DNA from 3 places in the Streptomyces sp. NPDC059816 genome. Region 2 is predicted to be linked to each of the others. Evidence: riboswitches for the same ligand, from Rfam matches in the RefSeq annotation. Region 2 holds a riboswitch; each other region holds the start of a gene.
The links. A riboswitch is a leader RNA that binds a small molecule or an ion and turns the genes downstream of it on or off. The one in region 2 is predicted to bind cobalamin.
Positions count from the first base shown of each region.

Region 1 (9,907 bases), on a different contig from region 2:
TCGAGGACTTCGTGGGGCACCTCTGCGCCACCATGGGGGAGCTGCTCGCCGACGAGTACCAGCCGGGTCGGGGACCCGCCCCCCGCCCCGGCGACGCCTGACGCCGGGGCGCGCCCGCCCCGGTCGGGTCAACTCCTCCCCGGCCCGGAATCGCCCCGGTCAGGACCGGTCGACGCCCCGAACCCGTCGGCCACCAACCGCTCCGCCCAACGGCGCAACAGATCCTCGACGGGTGGGTGGTGCAGTCCGGCGGCGCGGCTCAGCAGATCGGCGGACCGGGTGTCGTACCGGTCCTCGGAGAAGAACGGCAGCGTCTCCGGGTCCGCTCCGGTGAGGACGCGGGGCAGCCGGCGCACCAGTCCCACCGGAACGGTGCGGCGCGGCGCGCGGACCCCGAGGTGATCGGCGATCAGCGCGACCAGGCGTGGTAGTTCCGGTGTCTGGGGATCGAGCACGGTGTGCAGGTGGGCGGCGCCCCGGTCGTGCTCGGGCACCGCGGCGAGGAACCGTGCGAGGTGGTCGACCGCGACGACGGGCATGAAGGTGCGTCGCGTGCCCGGGAGGAGCGGCAGGCGACCGGTCCACAGCTTGCGCACCAGGTCCGCCAGGCCGATGTACTGCCCCGACGCACCGGTGACCGAGTGGCCGATGACGCTGCTCGGGCCGACCACCGTCAACGGCACGCCCAAGCGCGCCGCCGTGATCCGGACGGCCGCGTCGCCCTCCCGCTTGGACGCCTCGTACGCGCCCTGGCGCCGGTACAGCGCGTCCGCCTCCGCCGCCGGGAGCGGGAAGCGTGGCACGTCCCGGCCGGTGATGCGGTAGCCCGACAGGTGCACCAGTCGACGCAAGTCCGGTCGGGTCGCCGCCCACTGCGCCGTGTGGAGGGCCCCGGCGGCGTTCACCGCGTACGCCTCCTCGCGGGCGAGACCGAACCGGTAGAGCGCGGCCGGGTTGTACACGTCGCGCACGCCGGTGAGGCGGTCGTCGTCCTCCGGGGTGAGGCCGAGCCCGGGGCGGGTGAGGTCGACCTGCACCACGGTCAGTCCCTCCGGAACGGCTCCGTGCTCGCCCAGCCACCGGCGCAGCCCGTCCGCGCGCCGTACGTCACCGCGGACGGCCGCCGCCACGGGGACGCCCTGCGTGAGGAGTTCGAAGACGAGATGGCGCCCGATGAAGCCGGTTGCACCGAGCACCAGTGTCCGTGGCGGTGGAGCGGGTCGGACGTCCGTCGCTTCGGCGCCGGTCGGGTGAGGCGGGTCGTGCTGCGGGGTCATGCTCGGCTCCCTTGGGGATGCGGTCGTGGCAGTCTGAGGTCGCGATGAATAAATAGATCGGTCTGCATATTTCACGAACGGAGTGAAGGTGTGGGCGCCGGGGGTCGGGTCGGTGCGGGGGCCGTCAGGCCGGTGCGGCGAGCAGGAGGTCCACGGCGCGGCCGGCCTGTTCGAGGGGGGTGCGGCTGTGTCGCACCCGGGCCAGGAGGAGGGCGCCCTCGATCTGGGCCAGGACCGTGCCGGCCATCGCGTCCGCCGCCTCCGGTGAGCGCCCTTCGGCGATCAGGAGTTCGGTGAGGATCGCCTGCCAGCCCCCGTACTCGTCGGCGCATGCGCGCCGTAGTTCCTCGTTGTCGCCCGAGACCTCCAGGGCGACGGCCGCGAGCGGGCAGCCCTTGGTGTAACCGGACCGTTCCATGCGGTCTCCGAGTGCGTCCAGTAGGCGTCGCACCAGGTCGCCCGGGGCGGGTCCGTCCTCGCTCAGGGTGCGCAGCAGCCCGCCGATCCCGGCTCCCGCCCCCGACAGCGCGGCGGCCACCAACTGGTCCTTGCCGGCCGGGAAGTGGAAGTACAGGGAGCCGCGTGGCGCGCCGCTGTCGGCGATCACCTGGTTGAGTCCGGTGCCGTGGTAGCCGCGGGCCTCGATGAGGTCCCTCGTGGCGGCGATCATCCTGGCCCGCGTTTCCTCGCCCTTGGCTCCCATGGCCGGAACGGTAGACCGATCTGCATATTCTGTCCAGGCTCCACAGTGCGAAGAACTCTTCGCGAAAGACTGTTCGCGAAGAGTTCTTCGCACCTATCGTGTCCTCTCATGAACGACACGGCGGCCTCCGACCCCGATCGATCCGTACTGGACCTGTCCCTCGACCCCCGAGCCCTGCGCGTCCTCGCCCATCCCGTTCGCGTCGCCCTGCTCACCCATCTGCGGTGGCACGGGCCCGCCACCGGACGACAACTCGCCCGCCGCTTCGACCTGGACTCGGGTGCGGCCAGCTACCACCTGCGCAGGCTCGCGGCCGGCGGACTCATCGAGGAGGACCGGGAGCGGGGCAGCAAACGGGAGCGGTGGTGGCGACCGAGGCACACCACGACCGAGCACGACCCCGCCCACACCGGTGCTGACGGAACGGACCAACGCGCCTACGTCCAGGCCGTCGCCCTCGCCCAGAGCGAGACCCTGCGCAGGGTGGCCACCGAGACGGTGCCCGCGCTGCCCGACCCGTGGTTCGGGGCACTGGCCTTCACCGACCACCAGCTGTGGCTGACGCCGGACGAGGCCCGCCGGATGCAGCACGAACTGGCGGAGGTGATCGCACGGTACGAGGCCCGGGGCGACGCCCGCCGCACCGAAGCCCACCGGACGGAAGCCGCGGGGCCGGTCGCCGCCCACGTGCAGATCTACGCCACCTCCGAAGCACCCCGGACGACGAACGCACGCGGTGTCGGCCCGACGGACGGCTCGACGGACGGGGCGGGAGACGAGGCGGGAGACGGGGCGACGGGAACGGAGGGGGCCGGGTGAGCGACGACGGATCCGGTCACGGCCGTGCAGGGCTGGAACCAGGAACCCCGACCGCGGGGATCGCCCGTCCGTGCGTCACCCACCCGACCGAAGCGGAACGGGACGGGCGACCCGTCTACCGCGACGCCAACGTGCTGCGCTGGCTCGGTGCGTACACCGCCTCGGTGACCGGCGACGTCGCCTACTACTTCGTCCTCACCTGGGCGGCCTCACGGGTCGCGGGCGCCGCCCAGGTGGGCCTGGTCCTGGCGGTGGGCGCCGCGCCCCGGGCCGTCCTGATGCTGGGCGGCGGCGTCCTGGCCGACCGGTTCGGACCCCGCCGCGTACTCATCGCCAGCGACGCCGTCCGCAGTGCGATGGTCGCCGCCGTTGCCCTGGTGACCTGGATCGCCGGGCCCGGTCTGTGGTCCCTGTGCCTGCTCGCCCTGGCCTTCGGGATCGTCGACGCCGTGTTCATGCCCGCGGTCGGCGCGCTGCCCCCGCGCATCGCCCCGGTCGCCCAGCTGGCCCGGGTGCAGGCCCTGCGGGGGCTCGCCGTGCGACTCGGGAACGCGGTGGGCCCGCTGATCGCGGCGGCCGTGGTGGCCGTCGGCGGCGCGGCGGCCGGGTTCGCGGTGGCGGGAGTGCTGTTCGTGGTGTCGCTGGTGCTGATCGTCCTGGTGCGGATCGCGCCCCTGGCGCCCTCCCCGGCCGGTGGGCCGTCCGGACGGGACCGTCCGGCCACCACCTTCCGGGACGACCTCCGCGAGGGGTGGCAACTGCTGCGCGGTGACCGGCGGTTGGCGCGCCTGGTCACCGTTCTCGCCCTCGGCGAGATGTGCTTCAGCGGCCCGCTCGCCGCCGGCCTCGTCCTGTTCACCCAGGACCGGGGCTGGGGGCCCGCCGAACTGGGCGGCCTCCTGGCGGCGTTCAGCATCGGCGGGGCGGCGACGGGACTGGTGTTGGCCACCGTCTCCCGGGTTCCCCGCGCACCCGCCGTCATGGCCACGGCGCTCCTGCTCTGCGGGCTGGCCGTGGCGGCCTTGGGCCGGACGCAGACCACGTCGACCGCACTGCTGTGCTGCGGCCTGGTGGGTGCGGCGTCCGGTACCGCGGGAACACTCGCGCACACGTTGGTGCAACGGGCCACCGAACCGCGGTACCTCGGACGGATCACCTCCGTCACGACCCTGTGCACCCTCGGACTCGCGCCCGCCCTCTACCCCCTGGCGGGTGTCGTCACCGCACGGTGGGGCACCGGTGCGTTCTTCCTCGGCTGCGGGGCCGTCTGCATCGCCGCGGTGGCGCTGTCGCTCACCGCGCCGGTGCGGCGCGCGGAGCTATGACCGCGCGCCGCACCGGGACCCGCCCGGACGACGGGTGCGCCCGGAGTCAGACGCCGTCGTTCGCCGCGGCGCCGTCGGTCGGGGAGAACTCCCCGGCGAACGCAGCCGCCATCCGCAGCTGAGGGGCCGCCTCGGCGTCCCGCCCCTGACGCTCCAGCGTCCGGCCCAGCATCAGCCGCGCGTAACCCTCGACGGGGTCCCGCTCCAGGACCGCGCGAAGCTGCTCCTCCGCCCGACCCAGCTGGGCGGAGTGGTAGTAGGCACGGGCGAGCAACAGACGCGGGGCGACCTGCTCCGGCTCCTCCTCGACCAGACCGCCCAGGATGCGTGCGGCCGTCAGGTACTCCTTGGAGTCGAAGAACATGCGGGCCCGGTCCCAGCGCTCCGCCGCCGTGCCGAACTCGTAGTACGCCGTGCTCACCATGACCTCCTTCGACGATGTGACACCCGGCCCAACCGGGTCGGACGGGTGGATATTCCCCGAGCCCCCGGGCCCGCGGGCGTCTCACCTCACCATCCGAAATGTGGGCGGCACTGTCCGAACCCGGACGGTCCCTCTAAGCTGATCGGTGCAGCTGGTTCGCCCTGTCCGCCAGACAGACGCGTCGCAAGAGGGAACCCGGTGGGAATCCGGGACTGCCCCGCAGCGGTGAGTGGGAACGACCGCCGTCATACGCACTGGATCCGGGCAACGGATCTGGGAAGCGACGGCCAGTAGGTGTCCGTTTCGACGGATGTGCCCGCGAGTCCGAAGACCTGCCCGCTGCCCGTGCGCGACCGATCGCGCACGGCATCCCGGTGACCTCGTGGGCGGGTCGGAGGAACCTCGGACAACCGTCCGGGGAGTACACACCAGACGGACCGCTGCGCCCCGCGCGCACCACCGGACCCGTCAGGTCTGTCGTCCCTTCGCGTCCTCGTCCCGTCCCCGGGATGCTCAGGACACATCTCGCGAAGGAGAGTTCCGTGACAGCCCAGCCCGCAGCCGCGGCAGCACGAGCCACCGTGTACGGCTACCCCCGCCAGGGCCAGCACCGGGAACTGAAGAAGGCCGTCGAGGGTTACTGGAAGGGCCGCGTCACCGCCGACACCCTCCGTCAGACCGCCGCCGACCTCCGTCGGACGAACTGGCGACGACTGGCCGACGCCGGCGTCCACGAAGTGCCGACCGGCGACTTCTCGTACTACGACCACGTGCTGGACACCAGCGTCATGGTCGGCGCCGTCCCCGAACGGCACCGCGGTGCCCACACGGCGGATCTGCTGGACGGCTACTTCGCCATGGCGCGCGGCACCCAGGACGTGGCGCCGCTGGAGATGACCAAGTGGTTCGACACCAACTACCACTACCTGGTCCCCGAACTCGGCCCCGACACCGTCTTCCGGGCCGACTCGACCAAGCAGGTCCGTGAACTGAAGGAAGCCCTCGCCCTCGGGCTGACCGCCCGCCCGGTCCTCGTCGGCCCCGTGACCTATCTGCTGCTGGCCAAGCCCGCACCCGGCGTCGCCCCCGACTTCGAGCCGCTGACCCTGCTGGACCGGCTGCTGCCCGTGTACGCCGAGGTCCTCGCCGACCTGCGTGCCGCCGGCGCCGAATGGGTCCAACTCGACGAACCGGCCCTGGTCCAGGACCGCACCCCGGCCGACCTGAACGCCGCCGCCCGCGCCTACCGCGACCTCGGCGCAGTCACCGCACGGCCCAAGCTGCTGGTCGCCTCGTACTTCGACCGCCTCGGCGACGCCCTGCCCGTCCTCGCCAAGGCTCCCGTCGAGGGCCTCGCACTCGACTTCACGGAGCGCGCCGCCAAAAACCTCGACGACCTCGCCGCCGTCGGTGGCCTGCGGGGCAAGCGCCTGGTCGCGGGGGTGGTCAACGGCCGCAACATCTGGATCAACGACTACGAGAAGTCCCTCGCCACCCTCGGCACCCTGCTCGGCCTCGCCGACCGGGTGGACGTGGCCGCTTCCTGCTCCCTGCTCCACGTCCCGCTGGACGCCACCGCCGAACGGGACGTCGACCCGCAGATCGCCCGCTGGCTCGCCTTCGCCCAGCAGAAGACCGCCGAGATCGTCACCCTGGCCAAGGGACTCGCCCAGGGCACCGGCGCCATCACCGCGGAACTCGCGGCCAACCGGGCCGACCTGGCCTCCCGCGCGGGGTCCCCCCTCACCCACGACCCGGCGGTCCGGGCCCGCACCGCCGCCGTCACCGACGCCGACGGCCGCCGCTCCCTGCCCTACGCCGAGCGCACCGCCGCCCAGCGGTCCCACCTGGGCCTGCCGCTGCTGCCCACCACCACCATCGGCTCCTTCCCGCAGACCAACGAACTGCGCACCGCGCGCGCCGACCTACGGGCGCGACGCCTGGACACCGCCGGGTACGAGGAGCGCATCAAGGACGAGATCCGGGAGGTCATCGCCTTCCAGGAGAAGGCGGGCATCGACGTACTGGTGCACGGCGAGCCCGAACGCAACGACATGGTGCAGTACTTCGCCGAACAGCTCACCGGCTACCTCGCCACCCAACACGGCTGGGTCCAGTCCTACGGCACCCGTTACGTCCGGCCGCCGGTGCTGGCCGGGGACATCTCCCGACCCGAGCCGATGACCGTCCGCTGGACCGCCTACGCCCAGTCGCTCACCGAACGGCCCGTCAAGGGCATGCTGACCGGTCCGGTCACCATGCTCGCCTGGTCCTTCGTCCGCGACGACCAGCCCCTCGGCGACACCGCCCGCCAGGTCGCCCTCGCCCTGCGCGACGAGGTCAACGACCTCGAAGCCGCCGGGACCTCCGTCATCCAGGTCGACGAACCCGCACTCCGGGAGACCCTGCCGCTGCGCTCCGCCGACCACGCGGACTACCTGGACTGGGCCACGGAGTCGTTCCGCCTCACCACCAGCGGGGTGCGTCCGGCCACCCAGATCCACACCCACATGTGCTACGCCGAGTTCGGTGACATCGTCCAGGCGATCGACGACCTCGACGCCGACGTCATCAGCCTGGAGGCCGCGCGTTCCCACATGCAGGTCGCACGTGAACTCGCCGCCCACGGCTATCCGCGCGAGGCGGGACCCGGCGTGTACGACATCCACTCCCCGCGGGTGCCCAGCGCGCAGGAAGCGGTCGCCCTGCTGCGCAAGGGACTTGAGGCCATCCCGGCCGAACGTCTCTGGGTCAACCCCGACTGCGGACTGAAGACCCGCGGTTGGCCCGAGACCCGGGCCTCCCTGGAAAACCTGGTCGCCGCAGCCCGCGAGGTCCGCTCCGGTCTCACGTCCCGCAACGCCTGACGCCACCGGTCGGGGGCGGACACCCGCCCCCGACCGAGGGCCCCCATGCATCCGGCCGAGACGCTCAGCCCGGCCCGCCTGGCCCCGCCCCGGCCCCGAACCCGGACGGCGGGGAGTCCGGCGGCGCACCGTCGCGGGGCGCGGCGAAGCGCACCGGGGCCTGGAAGCGGGCCTTGCGGGCCGCTCGACGGAACACCGTCAGCACCACCGGACCCGCGAGGACGATGCACACGAAGTTGGTGACGGCCCGCCCGGTGTCCCAGCCCAGCGACGTCGCGAGGTCGAAGGCGACGTAACGCTGCCACTGCTCGGTGAAGGGGAGGCCGGGCAGGTAGGCGATCGAACTGCCCGGGTCCAGGGAGAACGGCCAGAAGGACAGGTTGAGCAGGAAGCCGAAGAGGTAGCCGGAGAAGGAGCCGTAGACGGCGAGCAACAGCACCTCCCGACGTCCGGTGGCCTTCGGCAGGAGCCCCGCGAGCATGCCCACGAAGGCGCAGCCGAACATCTGGTACGGCATCCACGGGCCGACGCCACCGGTGATCAGCGCGGACGCGAACAGCGAGGTGCAGCCCAGCGCGAAGCCGAACCCGGGTCCGTAGACGCGGCCCGCCAGGACGAGGACGAAGAACACCGTCTCGATGCCGGCGGTGCCCGCACCGAGGGGACGCAGAGCGGCGTTCACGGCGGAGAGCACCCCGAGCATGGCGAGGGCCTTGGAGCTGATGCCGCCCTCGGCTATCTCCGAGATCACCACGCTCAGCACCAGGACGAGCAGCATCCCGAAGATCAGGGGCGGCGCGTAGTGCGAGGCGAAGGCACCGGGGGCGACGAGGAAGGGCCAGAAGAACGCGACCACGCCGAGGAGGGCCGCCAGGGTGATGACCACCGCGGCGCGGGGACGGATGCGGATCGCGGTCGTGGCGTCGGGGAGGGTCATGAACCCGCCCTGCCGGTGAGCGCCCCCGCGACCTGCGCGACGGTGAGGTAGGGGAGCGGCGCGAGGATCTTCGCGACCTGGGGGGCGAAGACGGGGGAGGCGACGATGACCTCCGGGGTGGGTCCGTCGGCGACGACCTCGCCCTCGGCCATCACCACGACCCGGTCGGCGGCCCGGGCCACGAACTCCACGTCGTGGGTGGAGATCACCACGGCGCGCCCCTCGGCCGCGAGCTCGTCGACGATGCGGATGAGTTGGCCCTTGGCCCGGTAGTCGAGTCCCCGCGTCGGCTCGTCGAGCAGCACGACCCGCGGTGCCGCGGTGAGTTGGATCGCCAGGACCAGGGCGAGTTTCTGTCCTTCGGAGAGGTCGCGCGGGTGCGTGGCGTCGTCGATCCCGGGGGCGAGCCGGTCGAGGACGGCGCGGGCCGAGGGGCTCGTGTCCACGCCGAGGGATTCCGTGTCGGCCTGGTCGAGTTCCTGTTTGACGCTCTCCAGGTACAGCAGGTCGGTGGGCGTCTGGGGGACCAGCCCGACCAGTCGGCGGGCATCGGCCGCAGACAGGTCACGGGGGTCACCGGCCTTCCCGGCTCCGCCGTTCCCGACCCGGACGGTCCCGCCCGCCCGGGGCCCCGAACCCTGGAGCGCCCACAACAAGGAGGACTTGCCCGAGCCGTTGCGGCCCATCAGGGCGGTGACGACCCCGCGGTGCAGATCGAGGTCGACCTCACGGACCGCCGGAACGCGCTGGTAGCTCACCGTGATCCGACGTGCCGTCAGCAGCGGTTCGCCCGCGTCGGTCGTGCGCCCCCTCGCCGGCGACGGCGGCGTCCGGTCGAGCCGTGCGCGCAGCGGAGCGGCCTCGCGGCGGGCGTCCCGGACGGACAACGGCAGCGGTGACCAGCCGGCGGCCCGACCCAGTTCCACGATCGGCGGGGCGATGGACGAGGTGCGGAAGACCTCGGCGGGACGGCCGCTGAGCACCGTGCCGTCGCCCGGGAGGTGGATGACCCGGTCGGCGTACTGGACGACGCGTTCGAGCCGGTGTTCCGCGATGAGGACGGTCACCCCGAGGTCGTGGACGAGGCGGGTCACGGAGGCCAGGACCTCCTCGGCCGCCGACGGATCGAGGGCGGAGGTGGGCTCGTCGAGGACGAGGACCCGGGGATGGGCGGTGAGGACGGAACCGATGGCGACGCGCTGCTGTTGGCCGCCGGAGAGTTCGTACAGCGCCCGGTGCCGGAGATCGGCGAGGCCGAGCAGATCGAGGGTCTCCTCCACCCGTTTGCGCATCGTGGCCGGCGGGACGGCCAGTTGCTCCATGGTGTAGGCGAGTTCCTCCTCCACGGTGTCGGTGACGAACCCGTCGAGCGGGTCCTGACCCACTACGCCCACCACATCGGCGAGTTCACGGGGCGGGTGGTCGGCGGTGTCCCGACCGTCGACGGTGACCCGGCCGTACAGGGTGCCCCCGGTGAAGTGCGGCACCAGACCGTTGACGGCACCCAGCAGCGTCGACTTGCCCACCCCGGTGTGCCCGACGACCAGACACAGTT
Region 1 covers NZ_JBHWIQ010000032.1:6,251-16,157, forward strand. Annotated here, with positions in the region: gene ACFV88_RS31145 (MarR family winged helix-turn-helix transcriptional regulator) at 1-101, shown strand, start outside; gene ACFV88_RS31150 (SDR family oxidoreductase) at 129-1,277, opposite strand; gene ACFV88_RS31155 (TetR/AcrR family transcriptional regulator) at 1,402-1,980, opposite strand; gene ACFV88_RS31160 (winged helix-turn-helix domain-containing protein) at 2,089-2,799, shown strand; gene ACFV88_RS31165 (MFS transporter) at 2,796-4,124, shown strand; gene ACFV88_RS31170 (tetratricopeptide repeat protein) at 4,171-4,548, opposite strand; cobalamin riboswitch at 4,684-4,903, shown strand; gene metE (5-methyltetrahydropteroyltriglutamate--homocysteine S-methyltransferase) at 5,091-7,415, shown strand; gene ACFV88_RS31180 (ECF transporter S component) at 7,480-8,352, opposite strand; gene ACFV88_RS31185 (ABC transporter ATP-binding protein) at 8,349-9,907, opposite strand, start outside.
Region 1: another riboswitch for cobalamin. It lies ahead of metE (5-methyltetrahydropteroyltriglutamate--homocysteine S-methyltransferase); the one in region 2 lies ahead of ACFV88_RS26925 ((2Fe-2S) ferredoxin domain-containing protein).

Region 2 (9,907 bases):
CGACGGGGTGCTGTTCCGGGGCAAGATCCGGACGAAGGGCCACGACGTCACGCCGGCCACCGGTGGCACCCAGCGTTGCGACGGCACGAACGGCGGCGCCCACCCCAGTGCGGTGCCCACGCCGACGGCCGCCCTCGACGACGCGGCGCGCAAGCGCGGGTTCGCCTGGGACGGCACCTGGTACCCGTCGTTCGAGGACTACTTCGTGCAGTCCATCAAGAACGTCGAGGGGGGCGCGACCGCCTACTGGAACATCTCCGTGAACGGGACGTCGACCCCCGTCGGCGGCTGCCAGTTCAGAATCCACGCCGGGGACCGGGTGGCCTTCACCTGGACCGCCCTGTAACCCTCCGGCGCCGACCCCGAAGCGGCCCCGGGATCAGCCGTGTTCGGTGTGGCTGGACGTGGTGTCGGCGGGCGGCTCGGTGCGTCCGCCGTCCCGGCCCGTGAGCAGCACGGCCACGAGCACGCCCAGGACGGCGACCACGGCCAGCCGCCCGCCCAGACGCAGCGCCCAGACGGCCTTGGCCCCCGGCCGTCCACCGGAGGCCGCGAGCCGCTGGGATCGCCGGGCCGGACGCATCAGTCGCGCCAGGAACAGTGCGGCGACGGGGAGTTGGAGCAGCCACACGGTGGTGCGGAACCAGCCGTCGTACCACACGTTCGTGCCGTACAGCAGGGTGTGCCAGACGCTGAGGACGTACACCACGAGGACGAAGCGGTGCATGACCCGCCAGGTCCTGGCGCCGATGCGGTGGCGGACGTAGAAGAGCAGGCCGAGGGGGATCGCGAGGTAGAGCGCGGCCTGACCGACGGGAATCGCGATCCGGCCGGTTCCCGAGGCGTACCCGCCGGGCACGAACGCCTCGACGAAGGCCGTGGCGGTGCTGGCGTACCAGGCGTCGGTGTCGTGCCGGACCAACTCGGCCGCGAACAGCAGTGCATGAGCGGCGATCAGCGCGATGGTGTTGATGCTCGTGGTGCGGTGGAGCCGTTCGAGGCGGGGGCCGGCCAGGGGCAGCCAGCTCGGGCGGGGGCCGGACAGCAGCAGTCCGAGGACCACGGTGCCCCAGGCCCACAGCAGCGCGGACCAGCCGAACGCCTGGCTGAGGAAGTACATCCAGAAGGCACCCGTGTCGGCCATGAACGGCATCACGGTGAGCGTGGACGAGGTCTCGGCCTCGATCCGGACGTAGAGCAGCACGAAGACGGCGCCCGTGACGAGGAGGGCGAGGGAGCCGTCGAGGACACCCGCCCGCAGGTCACCGCGGAGGGTCGCCCGGGGGCGGGGCGGCGCCGTCGACACGCCCGACGGTCCGGGGGGCGCACCTACGGCGGGAGAGGACTCGGAACCGGGCGCAGCACGGTCGTTTGTGGGGTTCACGGCGAGGGGCTCCGCTTCTGTCACGTGTCAATGAGGTCGTGCACGACCGGGTGGGGCCGGTCGCACACGTAGTCGGATGCGGAGGGCGGAAAGTTCCCGGGAGCGGGTAGTGACATGGGTCACGACACACGGTGTCCACAAACGGGGGCGATCGCGCCAACTGTCCGGTCAAAGCCCTTACCCGGGACCCGTATCCCACTGGCACCATGACTCTCATGGGAGCCGGAACCGCACTCCGCCTCACGCACGCGACGATCCTCGTCGCCGTGTGCGTCGTGGTGTCCGGGCTCGGCCACGCCCTGGCGTCGGGGGTCTCGCCCTCGTTCCAGGGGTATGCGGTCGCGGTTCCCCCGGTGTCACTGCTCGCCTGGCGACTGACCCGCAGGGAACGGTCCGCGGGCGCGGTGATCGGGGCGAGCGCCGGGGCCCAGGTCATGCTGCACGCACTGTTCGGTCTGACCCACGGCCCGGGCGGCACGGCACACGGGGTCCACACGGCCCATCCGCGCCCCGCCACCGCGGACGGCACGGGCCTGGCCGGGAGCACCGCACTCGCCCTCTTCCGTTCCCTGCGTGGCCTGTTCGACCTCTCTTCGGTCAGCTCGGGCATGGCCAGCGCGCACGTGCTCGCGGGTGCGGTGTGCGGCTGGTGGCTCTGGCGGGGGGAGCGCGCGCTCGCCCAACTCGGCCGGGCGCTGGCGCTGTTCCTCGGGGGCCTGCTGCGGTTCGCCGTGGCCGCCCTGTGCGGGGCGCAGGTCCTGCCGGTGGCGACTCCCGCCCCGGTCGAGCGTCGTGCGTCCGACCGCCTCCCGTCCCCGCTCGCCCTGTTGCGCGCGGCCCCTCGACGAGGACCCCCTCCTTTCGCGTCCTGAGGTTTTGTCCACTTATTTCACCTTTGACGGGTTAAATCCCGGACGCGAAGGGCGATTTGTCATGCCTTATTCACCTGGAGAAGGCGCACGATCCACCCGCAACGGCGCTGCCGCCGCCCGGCACGCGCACCGCGACGCGGAGATCACCACCTGGGCGCTGGCCGCCGGCCTCGGCGACCAGCGCGCCGCCGAACTCTTCGTCCACGCCACCTATGACGACGTACGGCGGTTCGTCGCCCATCTGACCACCGATGTCCCGGGTTCGGAGGATCTGGCCCAGGAAACCTTTCTGCGCGCACTGACCAGCCTCAGCGGATTCGCCGGACGGTCCTGCGCACGCACCTGGCTGCTGGCGATCGCCCGCCGGGTCGTCGTGGACCGGCTGCGCCGGGCCTCCGCACGGCCCAGGATCGCGGACAGCGCCGACTGGCTGACCGCCGCGGAGCGCGCGCAGCCCCGCCACCTCCCCGGCTTCGAGGAATCGGTGGCCTTCATGGACGCGCTCGACTCGCTGGAACCCGGACGGCGCCAGGCGTTCGCCCTGACCCGGCTCCTCGGCCTGTCCTACGCGGAGGCCGCGGAGGCCCTCGACTGCCCCGTGGGAACCATCCGCTCCCGGGTGGCACGTGCCCGTCGGGACCTGGCCGCCAGCTGGTTGGAGCAACCGAGCGGGGCCCCCGCCCTCGTGGCGGCCTGACCGCCGTCCCGGTGCGGGCGGCACTCACCGCCCGCACCGGGACCGGCCCGTTCCCGCGGCCCGTTCCCGCGGTCCGGGCGTGTGACCTGCGCAGCAACCGCGTCCCAGGCATGGGTTCCGGGCGCCGGGTCTGTCATGATGACGCGGAAAGGCGACGGCGGAACGAGGAAACCGGTGTGAATCCGGTGCGGTCCCGCCACTGTGATCGGCGAGCGAACCCCGAACGGCCCACTGCCCCTGTGCGGGTGGGAAGGGCGGGGCGAGCGGTGACCCGAGAGCCAGGAGACTCACGCGGTCGCCTCCTCGACAGAACTGGGGCGGATCTCCCCAGAGGGGAGCGTGAGTCGGGATGCCCGAAGGGCCGCTGGCCGACGATCCGGTGCCGTGCCGGGTCGTGGTGTGCCGGGACTGCTGCTGCGGCAGCGCGAAGGTGATCGGAGTCGATCACTCCGCGCAGGTGGCGCGGCTGCGCGAGGCGACCTCGGTGACGGTCGCCGCCTGCCTGGACGTCTGCGATCAGGCCAATGTGATCGTCGTCCGCCCGTCGGCCGCCGGACGCGCCGCCGGGGCACGTCCCGTCTGGCTCGGCCTCGTCAACGACTCCGACGCCACCGAGGACATCGTCTCCTGGGTCCGCGCCGGCGGCCCGGGGGTCGCCGCACCACCGGACGTCCTCGACCTCTACGTCTTCACCCCGCCGCGGCGGGTCCGTACCGCGCAGTCCGACGCGACGCACTGAACCAACGAACCGATCGCGGGCGGCGCCGTGCCGTCCGCGGTGAGAGGACCGACCACACCATGGCCAGACGCTCCGTCGCCCTGCTTGCCGCAGCCGCCTTCCTGATAGCGGGTTGCGGTGGCGGTGGCACCGACGAGAAGACCGACGGCGCGGCCTCCGCGCCCGAGGGCTTCCCGGTCACCGTCACCAACTGCGGCGTGAAGACGACGTACCAGCGTCCCCCGCAGCGGGCGGTCTCCCTGAACCAGCACGCCACCGAAGTGCTGTTGGCGCTCGGACTGGAGAAGTCCATGGTGGGCACCGCCTACTTGGACGACAAGATCCTGCCCGAGTACGCGGACGCCTACCAGGGCATCAAGGTCCTCGCGGACGAGTACCCGTCCTTCGAGGCGTTGCTCGCCGCCGAACCCGACTTCGCCTACGCGGGGTTCGCGAGCACCTTCGACGAGCAGGAGGGCCGCAGCCGCGCCGCGCTGACCAAGGCGGGCGTCAACTCCTACCTCAATGTGGAGGAGTGCCCCAAGGGGCCGGTGACGATGGACCTGATCGAGACGGAACTCCGCTCGATCGGAAAGATCTTCGGGGTGAAGGACCGCGCCGAACGCGAGGTCAAGAAGGTCCGCACGACGCTGAGCGGTGTCGAGGGCAAGCTCAAGGGCGTCGACCCGGTCGAGGTGTTCGTCTACGACAGCGGCGACAAGACGGCGTTCACCGCGGGCGGTGCCGGCATCGGCAACGAGATGATCAAGGAGGCGGGCGGCCGGAACCAGTTCGACGACCTGGACAAGCAGTTCGGCGACGTCTCGTTCGAGCAGGTCGCCGAACGGGCACCGGAGGCCATCGTCATCTACGACTACGGGGACAAGACCGTCGCCGACAAGAAGAAGTTCCTCCTCGCGCACCCCGCGTTGAAGGACGTCCCGGCGATCAAGAACAAGCGGTTCGCGGTGCTGCCGCTGTCCTCGACGGTGCTCGGCGTCCGGGTGCCCACCGGGGTGTCGGACCTCGCGCGTCAGCTGCACCCGGACCGCTTCCAGTGACCGGCGCGCCCCGGACGGCCGGGGCCGGTGCGCTGCACACCACCCGACGGGACCCGGCCCCGTCGCCCGACTCGTCGGAGCTTCGGACGGGTCGGGCCAAGCCGCCGTACGTGCTGGTCCTCGTCCTGCTGGCCGCCCTGGTGGCGGTGGCGGGGACGGCGGGCATCGCCGTCGGCTCGGTCAACGTCCCCGCGGGTCAGGTCTGGAGCATCCTGCTGCACCGGGTGCACCCCGGACTCGCCGAGACGACCTGGACCCCGGTGCGGGAGACGATCGTCATGGACGTGCGGCTGCCGCGCGTCCTGCTGTGCGCGGTGGTCGGTGCCGGACTCGCCGTCGCCGGAACCGCGCTCCAGGCCCTGGTCCGCAATCCGCTGGCCGATCCGATGCTGCTCGGGGTCTCCTCGGGCGCCTCGGTCGGTGCGGTGAGCGTCCTGGTGTTCAACCTGACGGCGTTCGGCCTGGTGACCCTGCCGCTGGCGGCGTTCTGCGGGGCGCTCGCCGCGCTGATCGCGGTGTACTTCCTCGCCCGGTCGGGCGGGCGGATGACCACCATCCGCCTGGTGCTCGCGGGCGTCGCCACCGCCGAGGTGCTGTCGGCGCTCGCCAGCTTCCTCATCGTCACCTCCAACGACCCGCACAAGACGCAGTCGGCGCTGCGCTGGATGCTCGGCGGGCTCGCCGGGACCACGTGGTCGATGCTGTGGATACCGGCCGTGGTCGTGCTCGCCGGCACGGTGGTGCTGCTCGGGGTGAGCCGCCCGTTGAACCTGCTGCTGGCCGGCGAGGAGGCGGCGACCGCGCTCGGGCTCGACGTGCACCGCTTCCGAGCGGCCATGTTCACCGTCGTCGCGCTGATGATCGGCACCATCGTCGCGGTCAGCGGTCAGATCGGCTTCGTCGGCCTCATCATGCCGCACATCGTGCGGCTGCTGGTGGGCGCCGACCACCGCCGGGCCCTGCCCGCCGCCGCGCTGCTGGGGGCGGCGTTCCTCATCGCCGCGGACCTCGCGGCACGGACCCTGATGAGCCCCGAGGAGGTCCCGGTCGGCATTCTCACCGCACTGGTCGGCGGCCCCTTCTTCCTGTGGCTGATGCGACGGAGGACGTCATGACGGCGCCGATCGAGAAGGAGGGTGCGCGGCTGCCCGGCACGGCCGCGCCCGGCGCACTGGACATCGAGGACGTGACGGTCGCCGTGGGCGGCCGGGCGCTGGTCACCGGAGTGTCCCTCCAGGTGGCCCCGGGTGAGGTGGTCGGACTCGCGGGACCCAACGGCGCGGGGAAGTCCACCCTGCTGCGCACGGTGTACCGCACGCTGCGGCCCACCTCGGGGCGGGTGCTGCTGGACGGCGAGGACGTGTGGCGACTGCCCGGCAAGCGACTGGCGAGGCAGCTGGCCGCCGTGCTCCAGGAGAGCGCGGGGGACTTCGAACTCACCGTGTACGACGTGGTGGCGATGGGGCGCACCCCGCACAAACGGGCCTTCGCCGGCGATGACGCCGACGACCGGGCGGTCATCGCCTCGGCACTGGCCCGCCTCGACGTGGACGCGCTCGCGCAGGCCCCCTTCAACCGGCTGTCCGGCGGGGAGAAGCAGCGCGTCCTGATCGCCCGCGCCCTCGCCCAGCAGGCCGGCACGATGGTGCTGGACGAGCCGACCAACCACCTGGACCTGCGCCACCAGCTGGACGTGCTGCGGCTGGTGCGGCAACTCGGCGTCACCACGGTCGTCGCCCTGCACGACCTGAACCTCGCCGCCGCCTTCTGCGACCGGCTCTGCGTGCTCGCGGCCGGTCGGGTCGTCGCGCTGGGCCCGCCGGCGGAGGTCCTCACCCGGGAGTTGCTGTCCGAGGTGTACCGGGTGGAGGCCGAGGTCGACCGGCATCCGGTCACCGGGGTCCCGCACATCACCCTGGTGACCGGGGACGAGGGTCCGACGCGGGCGTTCCGCCCGTGACGGGCTCCCCGCCTCCGGTCGGGCACCGCCGGGCGGACGAGCGCCCGAACGCCGTGGACCCCGGCGACCCCGGCGAGGCGACGGCCCCGCCGGCCGAGGTCGCCGCGGCCCTGCGCGACGTGGCGGAACTCGGCGGCTTCTTCTCGGTGCGGGTGGGCGGACCCGACGCCGGCTGGCACTCCCTCGGGGAGGCGTACGCGCGCGGCGTGCCCGATCTGATCGCGGCGACCACGGCCCGCCACCGCAGCGAGGAGCCGCGGGTCGCCGCGTCGATCACCCAGCTCAGCCAGGCCGCCCGGCTGTGGTCACCGCTCCTCGCGTGCACGGTCCTGCACGGCGTCGTGCCCGACCTGTCCCGTCTGCAACGCGCCGACGAAGGGCCTGCGCTGCGGCTGCCGCGGGCCACCGGGCGGTACGCGGCCCGGGTCCCCCGGCTCGTGGACGAGCTGTACGACACGGTGGTGACCCGGCGGCTGGACGCATTGCGCGCCGGGCTCCCCGTCAAGGTGTCCCCCCGGCTCCTGGACGGGAACACCGCCTCCGCGCTGGTCGAGGCGGGGCGGGCCGTCCTGGCCGCCCGGCCGGGGGCGCGCGGGCGGCTGGAGCCCCTGGTGGACCGGCTGCTGAGCACGGGCCGCCTCGCCGGTACGGGCTCGGTCACCGGCCCGGACCTGACGTTCCGGCGGCGCAGTTGTTGTCTGTACTACCGGGCCCCGGCAGGGGCGAAGTGCGGGGACTGCGGTCTGGCGGAGCGGCAGCCCTGACCTCCCGGGTCGGCCGCCCGTCGACCTGGCCGCTCCCGGTCACCGCCCGGCCCACCGGGTCACTGCCCGGCGCGGCCCGCGTACTCCACGGACGGCTCGGTGGTTGCGGGCCCGGACATGTGCAGCGCCTCGACGAGGTCCCGGTAGAGCCGGTCGCCGTGCAGGAGTTCGAGGTGGGTGCCGACCGCGCGGACCCCGCCCTCCTCCATCACGACGATCCGGTCGGCGCCGACGACCGTGGACAGCCGGTGGGCTATGGACAGCACGGCCGCGCGGTCCGCGTGGGCGCGGACGTGTTCGGTGATGGCGGCCTCCGTCAGGGCGTCGATCTGGGCGGTGGCCTCGTCCAGGAGCAGGACGTCCGGGGCGTGCAGCAGGGCCCGGGCGAGGGCGACGCGTTGGCGCTGGCCACCGGAGAGCGAGGTCGGACTCAGCTCGGTGTCGAGTCCGTCGGGCAGCGTGCGGACGTGGTCACCGAGCCGCACCTCGTCCAGGGCGCGGTACAACTCGTCCTCGGTGGCGTCCGGGTGGGCGAGCAGCATGTTGTCGCGCACCGAACCGGGGACGAGCGGGGTGTCCTGCTCCACGTAGGCGAAGCGTCGGCGGATGTCGGCCACCAACAGGTCGGCGTAGTCGGTGCCGTCGAGCCGGATTCGGCCGTGCTCGGGGTGGACGAAGCGCAGCAGCAACGAGAACAGCGTCGTCTTGCCGGCGCCGGAGGGGCCGACGATCGCGGTGTGGCCGCGGGCCGGGATGTCGAGGTCCACCTCGCGCACGGCGGGTTGCCCGCCGGGCGCGTAGCGGGCGGTGATCCCGCGGAGTTCGATCAGCGGGCGCTCGCCGTCCCCCTCCGGCCGCACGGGGACCGCAGCGCCGGCCGTGGCGCCCGGGCCGCGCGTGTCGGGCACCTGCTCCGCCTGGCCTTCAAGGGGGACGTCCTCGACCTCGCGGATGCGCGCGGCGGCGGCGATGCCCGACTGGAGCGCGGTCACGTGGCCGGAGAGTTCGGTGACCGGTCCCATGAGTCCGAAGGTGTAGAGGAGGAAGGCGATCAGGCTGGAGACCTCCAGGCTCCCGTGGGAGACCCGCCAGGCGCCGAAGCCGAGGATGCCGATCAGCGCGAGTTGGATGCCTCCGTAGGCGACGGACCAGGCGACCGCCTCGCGCCGCACGGAGTTGACGCCGTGCGCGGTGGCCGTCCGGGCGTGGCCGACGATGCGTTCGGCGACGCGGTCCTCGGCGCGGGCCGCCTTGACGGTCCGCAGGGCGCGCAGCGCGCCTTCGAGCGCCCCGCCCATGCTGCCGAGGGCTGCCTGTGCCTTCTCCTGTTCGGTGGCGATCTTCGGCATCAGCAGCAGGAAGACGGCGGCGATCAGGACGACGGCACCGACCGTGACCGAGAGCAGCACCAGGTCGAGCACGCCCATCAGCACGAGGGTGCCGACCATGAGCACCCCGCCGTTGATCAGGCCGACGATGCTGGAGGAGGCGGCCTCGCGCAGCAGCACGGTGTCGGAGGTGACGCGGGTGGTGAGTTCCCCGGTGGGGCGCGCGCTGAGCGGGAGCAGGGCGGCACGGAAGTAGCGGCGCACGACGGACTCGCGGGCGTCCAGCACGATCCGTTCGGCGACGGTGCCGAGCAGGATCGTCTGCCACAGCCCCACGACCGCGCCCAGGACGAGGAGGCCGAGCAGCACGGTGATCGGCCAGGCGAGTCGGATGTCGCCGCCCAGCGAGTCGAGCACCAGTTTGGTGGTCATCGGGGTGGCGAGTTCCATCGCCGAGCCCAGGAGCGCGAGGAGCAGCCCGAGGGCGAGGCGCCGGCGGTGCGGGCGGGCGAAGCTCCCCAGAATCCGTAGCCGGGCGAAGCCGCCGCCCTTCGGGACTGCCGGGTCGGGCGACGGTCCTTCCGTGGTCGGGGAGGTGGTCGAGGCGGCCACCGGTTCATTAAATCGGTCATCCATGCCCCAGATAAGAGCATGGAGTATCGATATCCGGCAACTGATTACCCACACCGATACACTGGGCCCGTGCTGAAACAGATGCCTCCGGAGGAGTCCCGCACCCGGTCACGAACCCGCCGTGCGATCCTCGACGCCGCCGTCACGGTCCTCAGCGAGGACCACTCCGCACCGTTGAGCCAGGTGGCCGACGCCGCCCAAGTGGCCCGCAGCACGCTCCAGCGCTACTTCGCGGACCGCGCCGCCCTGCTCGCCGCGCTCTCCGCGTACGCGTCCGAGCGGATCGACGAGGCCGCCCGGCAGGCACGGACCGACGAGGGGCCTCCCCTGGACGCCCTGCGCCGCTTCGTCCACGAACTGTTCGACCTCGGGGACATCGTGATGCTGGTGAGCCCGGGCTGGGAGGACGAACAGGACGGGGACCCGGAGTCGGCGACGGACGTGGCCCTGTGCGCACTCCTGGCGCGCGGCCGGGCGGAGGAGGCCCTGG
Region 2 covers NZ_JBHWIQ010000023.1:79,523-89,429, reverse strand. Annotated here, with positions in the region: gene ACFV88_RS26945 (DUF4430 domain-containing protein) at 1-346, shown strand, start outside; gene ACFV88_RS26940 (ferric reductase-like transmembrane domain-containing protein) at 380-1,408, opposite strand; gene ACFV88_RS26935 (hypothetical protein) at 1,600-2,256, shown strand; gene ACFV88_RS26930 (sigma-70 family RNA polymerase sigma factor) at 2,318-2,953, shown strand; cobalamin riboswitch at 3,115-3,242, shown strand; gene ACFV88_RS26925 ((2Fe-2S) ferredoxin domain-containing protein) at 3,303-3,692, shown strand; gene ACFV88_RS26920 (ABC transporter substrate-binding protein) at 3,752-4,732, shown strand; gene ACFV88_RS26915 (FecCD family ABC transporter permease) at 4,843-5,847, shown strand; gene ACFV88_RS26910 (ABC transporter ATP-binding protein) at 5,844-6,692, shown strand; gene ACFV88_RS26905 ((2Fe-2S)-binding protein) at 6,746-7,456, shown strand; gene ACFV88_RS26900 (ABC transporter ATP-binding protein) at 7,516-9,396, opposite strand; gene ACFV88_RS26895 (TetR/AcrR family transcriptional regulator) at 9,487-9,907, shown strand, end outside.

Region 3 (9,907 bases), on a different contig from region 2:
ACCGAGCCGAACCGGACGGAGCGTCCACGCTTGAACGGTCAAACGACCGACACGCCATCGTTCAGATAGGGCAAGGGAGCAGCGGATTTCCACATAACTGGGTCGCCGCACAATTCCCGGGCGTGAAACCGGCGGCTGAAAGGCCACGGCGGCACGAGACGAATGCGGACACCGATGATGCCCGGGCGATCAAGGCTTCGCCCGTACCGACACAACAGGTCACTTCCAGACAACAGGAGTCCGACCAAAAGGGCTGGAGCACGCCTTTGAGACAGATTCGCCCGCCGGGGTTTCACCGAACCACGTCAACGGCGGGGCGTACGGAAATCCGATACCGAGGGGGATTCGACCGGCGGGCCGTCCGCGGCGGGTGGGAGCCGACCACGGGTCCGTCGACGGGAACGCCTCGGCGCACGGCCCTTCGGGCACGGCTTCAGCAGGGCGGACGCGCCAGGTACTGTCGGCGCACACCGGCCCCGGTCGAGGGGTCGGGCTTCCTGGAGAGGGCTGGCCGTGACGAAGCTGCGCTGCGTGGTGCTGGACGACTATCAGGGCGTCGCGCGCTCCCTCGCGGACTGGACGAGGATCGCCCCCCAGGTGGAGACGGAGTTCCTGGACACGCACATCACCTCGACCGACGCCCTGGTCGAAGCGCTCGCGCACAGCGAGATCGTCGTGGCCATGCGCGAGCGGACCCCGTTCCCCACCGCCCTCTTCGCCCGGTTGCCCCGGCTCCGGCTGCTGGTGACCTCGGGGATGCGCAATGCGGCCATCGACATGGAAGCGGCTGCCCGGCACGGGGTGACCGTATGTGGCACGGCCAGCAATTCGGAGCCGCCGACCGAGCTGACCTGGGCGTTGATCCTCGGCCTGGCGCGGCAGATGGTGCCCGAGAACGCTGCGCTCCGTTCGGGTGGGCCGTGGCAGCACACGGTGGGGGCCGACCTGCACGGCAGTCGCCTCGGACTGTTGGGGTTGGGCAAGATCGGCCGCAAGGTGGCACGCATCGGCGCCGCGTTCGGGATGGAGGTGGTGGCGTGGAGCCAGAACCTCACCCCGGAGCGCGCGGCCGAGGGCGGGGCCGTCGCCGCGGCCTCCAAGGAGGAGTTGCTGGAGACCAGCAACTTCGTCTCGGTACACCTGGTGCTCAGCGACCGCACCCGGGGGCTGATCGGCGAAGCGGAGCTGCGCCGGATGCGTGACAGCGCCTACCTGGTCAACACCTCACGGGCGGCGATCGTCGACCAGCCGGCACTGCTGCGGGCGCTCGGGGAGGGGTGGATCGCCGGAGCGGGCACCGATGTCTTCGAGACGGAGCCCCTGCCGCTGGACGATCCGTTGCGCACGGCACCCCGTCTCCTCGCACTGCCGCATCTGGGTTATGTGACCCGACGCAATTACGAGGGGTACTTCACCCAGGCCGTCGAGGACATCGAGGCGTTCCTCGCGGAGAAGCCGGTGCGGGTACTGGCAGGGGGGCGTTAGCACTCCGACCGGCGGTGGTCCGCGACGATCCCCGAGGGGTGGGCCGGGTCGACGAAGCGGGAGGCGACCCGGCCGAGGGGCCGTAGCCGCGCGACGTCGATGCGGCCGGTGGCCGTCAGCAGCTCATCGGCGATGTGGAAGGCGACGACCTCGCCGATGACCAGGGTGTCGCTGCCGGGGGTGAGGAGCGAATGGAGCACGCATTCCACGCTGATCCCGGCTTCAGCGACCCGCGGGGGCCTGACCCGGGTCGAGGCGAGGGGGGTGACACCGGCGAGTGCGAACTCGTCGACCTCCTGCGCGTGGTCCACGCCGGTGAGGTCCAGCTGCCGGGCCTGGTCGACGGAGACGGTGTTGACGACGAACTCCCCGGTCGTCCTGAGGTTGCGCAGGGTGTCCTTCACTCCCCCGCCCGGGGCGGCTTCGATGGTGAGCGCCAGCATCGGCGGTTCGGTCGAGACGACCGTGAAGAAGCTGAAGGGTGCGAGGTTCCGCGTTCCGCCGTCGCTCACCGTCGACGTCCAGGCGATGGGACGCGGCACCACGATGGCCGTGAGCAACCGGAAGACGCCCTGCCGGTCCAGTTCGGCGGGGTCGACCGTGCGGGTGGACGTTCCCCCGGGCGTCACCTCGGGTCCGCGGCCACTGCGCGGGGATGCTCCACGCGGACCTCGACGTCCCGGGGTTCCAGCAGCTCGCCGTTGACCGGCACCAGGTCCTGGGGGCAGGCCGAGAGCACGACAATGACGTCGGTGAGCGCCTCTAGGGCGACCGAGTCGCCCGGCTCGCTGACCGGGGCGCAAAAGGCGATGCCGCCGTCGTCGTCGACGGGGACGTTCATGAACAGATTGAGCGGGCCCGGCACCTGCTCGGGTCCGGCGACATCGATCGCCGCGAGTGCCTGACGGAAGTTGTCGGTGCAGTTGGCGTGGTAGCCACCGTGGCCCAACTGCTCGTAACGCGCGCGGTCGCAGGCGGGGATGAGGGTGTCGTGGACTCCCGGGGTCGTGTCCTCGACGACGGCCAGGACCGGGCGGCGTGAGCTGTCGACCATGCGGTCACCCACCCGTACCGTGAGGCGTCCCGCGAGGGCACGGGTGTGTGCCGTCGAGAGGGCGCGCCGGGGGTCCTGCTTGACCAGGGCCCAGGTGTCCACCACCTGACTTCCGTGAGTGTTCACCACACGCAGCGTTCCGCCGCGCGGGAGCTCGAACGCCACTCCCGTACGGGCCGCCAGCGTCATCGTCGTCATGGCATCTCCTGGGACGGGCCTCGCGCGTCGCGCGGCACGGGTACGCGACGGTCCGATCGGGAAACCCTCACGCAATCGATTGCGGACTCCCAGGTTATGCAATCGTTTGCGTACGTCAAGGGCAGAGATGAGGACCAACGATGGCGGCATCCCGCACTCCCGGACCCGACCGCGGGCGGAGGGTCACCATGAAGGTGGTGGCTCACCGTGCCGGCGTGCACGTCTCCACCGTCAGTAGAGCGCTGAGCAGTCCCGAGGGCCCGGTGCCCGGCGTCGGTGCCGAGGTGGTGCACCGGGTACGGGCCATCGCCGTCGAGTTGGGGTACCGGCCCGATCCCAACGCGGCCAGCCTGCGCACCCGGCGGACCAAGGTGATCGCCGTGCTGGTCCCGCGCCTCTCGGACGTCGTGCTGGCTACGATCTTCGAGGGCGTCGAGGACCACCTCACCGCGCGCGGGTACCAGGCCGTCGTGGCCAGCACCGGAGACGATCCGGCGGAACGAAGGCGCCGGCTCGACCTCCTGCTGAGCCGACGGATCGACGGCGTCATCATCGGCGACGCACACCTGTCGGACCCCTCGCTCTCCGAGACGGCCGTCCCGTTCGTGCTGGTGAACCGCAGCGTGCCGGGCCAGGTGTCGGCGACCTGCGCTGACGAGGAAGGCGGTCGACTCGTCGGCGCGCACTTCGCAGCGCGGGGACATCGCCGGGTGGGCATCGCCGGCGGCTTCCCCTGGGCGAGCACGGCGACGCGTCGTGCGCACGGGTGCCGAACCGTGCTGGCGGAGCACGGCACGCCCGTCCCTGACGACTACGTGGTCCGGTCCGGGTTCGATGTGGACAGCGGTAGGCGAGCGGCCGATGTGCTCCTGGACCTCAGCCCCCGCCCCACAGCCGTCTTCGCGGTCAACGACCACACCGCGCTCGGGGTGATGGGGGCCATGCGCGACCGCGGGCTGGTCCCGGGACGGGACATCGCCGTCGTCGGCTTCAACGACATCGACGCGGCGCGCGAGTTGACGATCCCGCTCAGTAGCGTGGACAGCAGTCCCCGCCGCATGGGCGGGACGGCGGCGGAGTTGTTGCTGGCCCGGCTGAACGGCCGGGAGGTGCGATCCGTCGAACTGGAACCCGCCTTGCGGATCCGCGCCTCGTCCCTCACCTCACCGGGGGGCTGACCCCGACGCGTCAGATCCCGACCCGGGTCCCGCGGGGCCAGCTGTGGTGGTGCCCGTCGATGACGTAGTGGTGGTCGTGCTGCCAACCGTCGGCACAGGGGGCGGCGTCGACGAGGTGCGGATGGCCGGCGGGGAGGTCCGGGTGGACGTGCCTCAGTCGTGAGGGGTCCCGGGCGGGCCAGATCACGAGGGCGCAACCGGCGGCGCCCAAAGCGAGGACGGCGAGCACCGTGGTGGTGACCGGGAGGCCCGCGGCGGCTCCGAGCCAGCCGGCGAGGGGGTACGTCAGCAGCCAGCACGCGTGGGAGAGGGAGAACTGGGCGGCGAAGGCCGCGGGCAGGTCCGCGTCGGAGGTGGACCGGCGCATCAACCGGCCGGCGGGGGTCAGGACGAGGGAGCAGGCCGCGCCGATCGCGGTCCAGGCCGCCAGGAGCAGGGGCCAGGACCAGACGTCCGGCCGCGCGGCGCCGACGGCCACGACGGCGGCCAGAGCGACCGGGAGGGCGAAGGCGGCCGGCAGCATCACCGTGCGGTCGGTGCGGTGACGCAGCAGCCGGGGCAGGAGCAGCGCGGCGAGGACGGAGCCCGTGCCGTAGGCGCCCAGGGCGAGGGGGACGGCGGTGGCGGGGCGCTGGAGGTGGTCCCGGACCAGGACGACGGTGTGGACGAGGACGACGGATCCGGCGGCGGCGACCGCGAGGTCGAGCGCGATCAGGGCCCGCAGTCGGGGCGTGGCCCAAAAGAGTCGGGTGCCGGAGGTCGCCTTGGCGGCGGAGCCCCCGCGTTCGACGGGTTTCGGTGTGGGGAGGGCGGCCGAGACGACGAGGACCGCGGAGGCCACGAAGCCCGCAGCGGTCGTGGCGAACAGCCAGTCGTAGGGGATGAGGGTGAGCAGCGCCGCCGCGAGCACCGGACTGAACAGGCTCTCCCCGTCGTAGGCGAGGCGGGACATCGACAGGGCCCGGGTGTAGTCGCGCTCGTCGGGCAGTACCTCGGGGATGGTGGCCTGGAAGGTCGGGGTGAAGGCGGCCGACGCCGCTTGGAGGAGGAAGACCAGGACGTACACCTGCCAGAGGGCCGAGACGAACGGCAGGCTCAGGGCGACCCCGGCCCGGGTGAGGTCCGTGGAGACCAGCAGGGCGCGGCGGGGTACCCGGTGGGCGAGTGCGCCGACGACGGGGGCGATCGTGACGTAGGCGATCATCTTGATCGCGAGCGCCGTCCCGAGCACGGTCGACGCCCGGTCCCCGGCGAAGTCGTACGCGAGCAGGGCCAGTGCGACGGTGGCGAGCCCCGTGCCGACCAGGGCGACGACCTGTGCGGTGAACAGACGGCGGTAGGTGCGGTTGCGCAGCACGGACAGCATGAGGTCCCGTCCCGTTCGGCGGGTGGGTGCGACCAGCTCATCGTAGCCAATGGGTGCGCACCTATGCACCTATTGGTGAAAGGCGCTCCGTAGGCGACGCGGGTGGTGGTCAGTCGTGGGGCGGCAGCGCACCGATCTGGTGGTCGGCGACGTTCAGGGCCTCGTCCACCAGCCGGCGCAGATGCCCGTGGCGCAGGGCGTACACGACGCGACGGCCGTCCTTGCGGGCGGTGACCAGACCGGCCAGTCGGAGTTTGGCCAGGTGCTGGCTGACGGAAGGCCGGGCGGCCCCGCACGCCTGGGTCAGCGTGGTGACATCGGCTTCGCCGCGGCCGAGCCGCTCCAACAGTGCCAGCCGGGTCCGGTCCGCGAGCAGGGCGAGGACGGACGCGGCGACGTCGAGTCGCTCGGCCGACTGCTGCGCATGGTGTGCACCTGCTGGGTGCGTGCCCTTGCTCATGCGCCCATCGTAGGGCGGGGCGCGCCCGATCAGTGCATCCGTGCGTACGGATCGCTGTTCCCAGGGGTGGCGCCGTGAGGCGGTCCGGTGGTGCGGGCCCGTGGAGGTGACGGGCCCGCACCGGTTCGGGGTCAGGCTCCCCAGCGCAGGGCGATGGTGTCCCCGACACCGATCGTCCTGCCGCGGGAGGCGGCGGCGAAGGCGGAGCCGTCCACACTGACCTTCCAGGTCTGGGAACCGCTGTTGGCCTTGCCGTTGAGGGTGGTGATCGTGCCGGTGCCCGACGACGGGGTCACCCCGGTCACACAGCCCGACGGGGTCGCCGAGGTGGCGGCGGCGTCCAGTACGTCCCCGAGGGTGGTCGTGGCGGCCGTGGCGGTGAAGGCGACGGCGCACACCTTCAGGTTGCCCGTTCCGTCATCGACGGTGAGGGCGAGTTCGGTGGCCGTACCGGGGGTGAAGGCGCTCGCGGCCACCCACTTCGGGGCCCCCGCGGTGACCGGGGTGGGCGGGGCGGCGGTGAAGCCGCCGCCCGCGACGGCACGGAGGGCGTCGATGGAGGCGTAGGCGGAAGGGGCGGTGTCGGTGGACTTGTACTTGAAACCGCCACCGGGGTTGTACTGCTGGGCTATCAGGAAGTCCACCGGGGTCTTGCCCAGGGTGGTGAGGAAGTCGCCGGTCTGTGGGTTGATGCCGCAGGCGTTGAGCCCGGCGACGGCCCATCCGTTGGAGTTGGTGTTGACTCCGTACAGGGCGTTGAACGCGCCGTTGGCCGCGACCAGTTTGCTCTTCAGGAACGCCTTCGCCTGGACGACGTCCGCGTCCGTGTTCGGAACTCCCGCGGCGCAGAGCGCGGCCATCGAAGCGCCGGTCATGTCGACGTCGCCGGGGGCGCTGAGGCGGGTCGGGTTGCCCTCGGCCTTCTGGAAGTCCCACCCTCCGTCGTGGTGCTGGTTGGCGCGGATACGGGTGACGACCTTGTCGAGGAGCGCCTGGGGGACGCGCCGCACCCCGGTCTGCGTCTTGGCCCCGGCCAGGGCCAGCCCGGCGAAGACGGTGCCGTTGTAGGTGGCCGAGGGGCCGAAGTAGCCGGCCTCGGCGTTCTGCCAGTAGCCGTAGACGTCGGCGATCAGGTTCCGGGAGGCGGACACCCGGGCCGGGTCGATGCCCGCCGCGTAGGCGTTGAGGGTGGCGCGCTCGTAGTCGGTGACGACCGGGGTGGCGGACGGCCAGCCGGCCGTGGAGAGCAGATTGCGGTAGACGGTGCGGGCGTTCTTCGTCGTGTCACCGCCGGGTGCCACGTCGACGACCGCGGTCCCGGCCGCGGCGAAGGCGCTGAAGGCCCATTCGTTGGACAGCCCGGTGCCCGCGTAGGAACCGTCCGCGGCCTGGAGCGACTTGAGGTAGGCGACGCCGTTGGTCTTGGAGGTGGCGATCTGGGCGGGCGTCGAGGTCGCCGCCGCGGGGAGGACGGTCAGGGCGAAGGCCCCGAGGGCGGCGGGAACGGCCAGCGCGAGGCGCCGGGTGGTCGGGGGACGGGACATGGCCTGCTCCTGTGGTGGACAGGGGACACCGGCCGGGCGCACCGCGCCGCGGGGACACCGTGGCGGCGCTGGCGGGTTAGGGCCGTCGTCCCCTCGCGTGGTACGGCTTCGAATGTGACGTCACCGCATGGGCATTCGGGCTCGGGTACGGCACCGTGCCGCCCCACACCGCTGCGCGTCAGCCCCGGTTTCGCACCGGATTCCCCCATGTGGCAGCCCTGGACGCTACCCGAGGGATCACCAGCGCACCAGATGGGGCGCTTGAGCAACCGTGCGCTGTCAGCGGGTAGTTCATGCCTCCTTGACGGTGTCTCGGGCCGCATGTTCCAATCCGGCTGATACGCACTGCACTTCAGGGGAAGCCGGTCGAAATCCGGCGCTGACCCGCAACCGTGGGCCCGGTGACACCGGGCGAGCCGGACTGCCTGGAGCGCCAGATCTCAGCGAGAAGCGCCGTCGCGGACTACGGCGTGGTCGACCGGCACGTCGGTGACGCCCTGGTGTCACTGCGGGCCCTTCAGCCACGTCTGGCCGCCCGGATGACACGGGGGAGCTCGGGTGGACAGGGACAAGGGGAGACGGTTCGCAGGGCTGGCCGCCCTGCTGTCGGCCGTGCTCCTGTTCGGCGGAACCAGTGCCGTGCTCGTCACCGCCGCCCCGGTGCTCGCCGACCCGATCGACCGGTGCACCGCCAGCAGGGGAGCCGTCGTCGCGGTGGACTTCGGCCCCTTCGGCGGCACGGTCGAGCGGGGCTGCGACACCACGCCCACCACCGGTTACGAGCTGCTGCACGAGGCGGGCTTCAGCACGGCCGGCACCGGCCACGACGGCGATGCGTTCATCTGCCGCATCGGCCACGGCTCGTTCCACTCCGGCACCCCGTACCCGACTCCCGCCACCGAGGACTGCGTCCTCACCCCGCAGGCCACCGCGTACTGGTCGTACTGGGTCGCCTCCCCCGACGAAGAGGACTGGAAGTACAGCCAGTACGGGGCGATGGACCGCAAGCCGAAGGCCGGTGACGTGGACGCCTGGGTCTTCGGCGGCACCGACGTCGGCGGCACCACCGGCCGCCCGACGTTCACCCCCGACGAGGTGCGGGCGGGCGGCGGCACACCGGGTCCAGGGCCCGAGGAGCCGAACGTACCGCCCGCCGAAGTGGACCTCGCGAAGGCCACCGCCTGGGTCCGGGCCGAACTGACCGACGGTGAAAGGGTGGTGGACGAGGGCGCCGACACCCCCAACTACTTCCTGACCACGGAGGCCGCGTACGCACTGGCCACCCGGGGCAAGAGCCGGGCGCTGAACAAGGTGACCGCCTTCCTCCGCGCCCACACCGACGCCTACGCGTACGCCGCGGGAAGGGACGGGGCACCGGACGCCACGGCCGCCGCCCGGCTCGCCCTGCTCGCCGCCGTCACCGAGAACAACCCGCGCGACTTCGGCGGACACGACCTCGTCGGCGATCTGGTGCACCACGTCTGTCCTGCCGGCGGGCAAGCCGGCTGCACCGCCGAGGGCGACTTCCGCAACGCCTCCTACACCGACGGGCAGGCCCTGGGGGTGCTCGCCCTCCTGAGGGGCGGCGTGCGGCCCCCGGCCGCGACGGTGACCCGGCTCACCCGACTCCAGTGCCGGGACGGCAGTTTCACCAGTGTCCTGATCGGCCCCGGTGAGAACTGCGAGGCCGACCCCCTCGCCACCGGCCTCGCCGTGCTGGCCCTGCACCAGGCGGGCGGTCACCGGGCGGTGGTGGCGAAGGCCCGCGACCACCTGCGGAAGGCCCAGCTGAGCAACGGCGCGTTCCCCGGCTACACCGGTGGCACCACGGGCAGCGTGATCGGCACCGGCTACGCCGCCCAGGCCCTACGGGTCCTCGGCGAGAAGGTGCGCGCCGACGCCGCCGTGTCCTGGCTGTCCGGGCAGCAACTCACCGACGGGGGCTTCGGTTTCGAGGAGGGCGCGGCGGACTCGGTGTTCTACGCGACCGGGGTGGCCGTCCTGGCGGGGGCGGACACCAGCCTGGCCTCGCTGACCACGAAGAAGCCCGATCGTCCGCAGCCCCCCGGCACCACTCCCCCGGCTTCACCGCCCGCCTCACCGCCCGCCTCGGGGAACGGCCGGGGCCCGGACCTGAAGAAGGGCGTCGCGTACCTCACCGACGCGGCCCGACTGCGGCGGGGCCGCTACTACGACATCGGCGCCGGGTCGACGCGGGCGGACTTCGGACTCACCATCGACGGCGCCTACGCACTCGCCGCGACCGGCCACGACGACGACGCGTTGCGCGGCATCGTCGACTTCCTCGACCAGGGGGGCGAGGACGGCGAGGGGCGCACCGTCCACGACTGGACCAAGGTGGGTACCCGGTACGCCGGAGGCGGTTCCCTCGGCAAGACCGCCGTCCTCGCCCAGGCCGTCGGCCGCGACCCGCGCGACTTCGGTGGACAGGACCTGATCGCGGCGCTGGCGACGGCCGTCTGCCGGGGCCCCAGTACCGCGCCGGACCGCAGCTGCGCGGCGAAGGGCGCGTACCGCTACGCCCCGTCCGTCTTCGCCCACGCGCTCGCGGTGATGGCGCAGATCCGGGCCGGGGAGGAGGGCGCGGCGTCCGACCCCGTC
Region 3 covers NZ_JBHWIQ010000032.1:19,141-29,047, reverse strand. Annotated here, with positions in the region: gene ACFV88_RS31235 (D-2-hydroxyacid dehydrogenase family protein) at 514-1,485, shown strand; gene ACFV88_RS31230 (flavin reductase family protein) at 1,482-2,114, opposite strand; gene ACFV88_RS31225 (DUF1989 domain-containing protein) at 2,111-2,737, opposite strand; gene ACFV88_RS31220 (LacI family DNA-binding transcriptional regulator) at 2,935-3,915, shown strand; gene ACFV88_RS31215 (MFS transporter) at 3,926-5,281, opposite strand; gene ACFV88_RS31210 (ArsR/SmtB family transcription factor) at 5,391-5,741, opposite strand; gene ACFV88_RS31205 (hypothetical protein) at 5,873-7,285, opposite strand; cobalamin riboswitch at 7,394-7,533, opposite strand; cobalamin riboswitch at 7,601-7,729, shown strand; gene ACFV88_RS31200 (prenyltransferase/squalene oxidase repeat-containing protein) at 7,844-9,907, shown strand, end outside.
Region 3: another riboswitch for cobalamin. It lies ahead of ACFV88_RS31200 (prenyltransferase/squalene oxidase repeat-containing protein); the one in region 2 lies ahead of ACFV88_RS26925 ((2Fe-2S) ferredoxin domain-containing protein).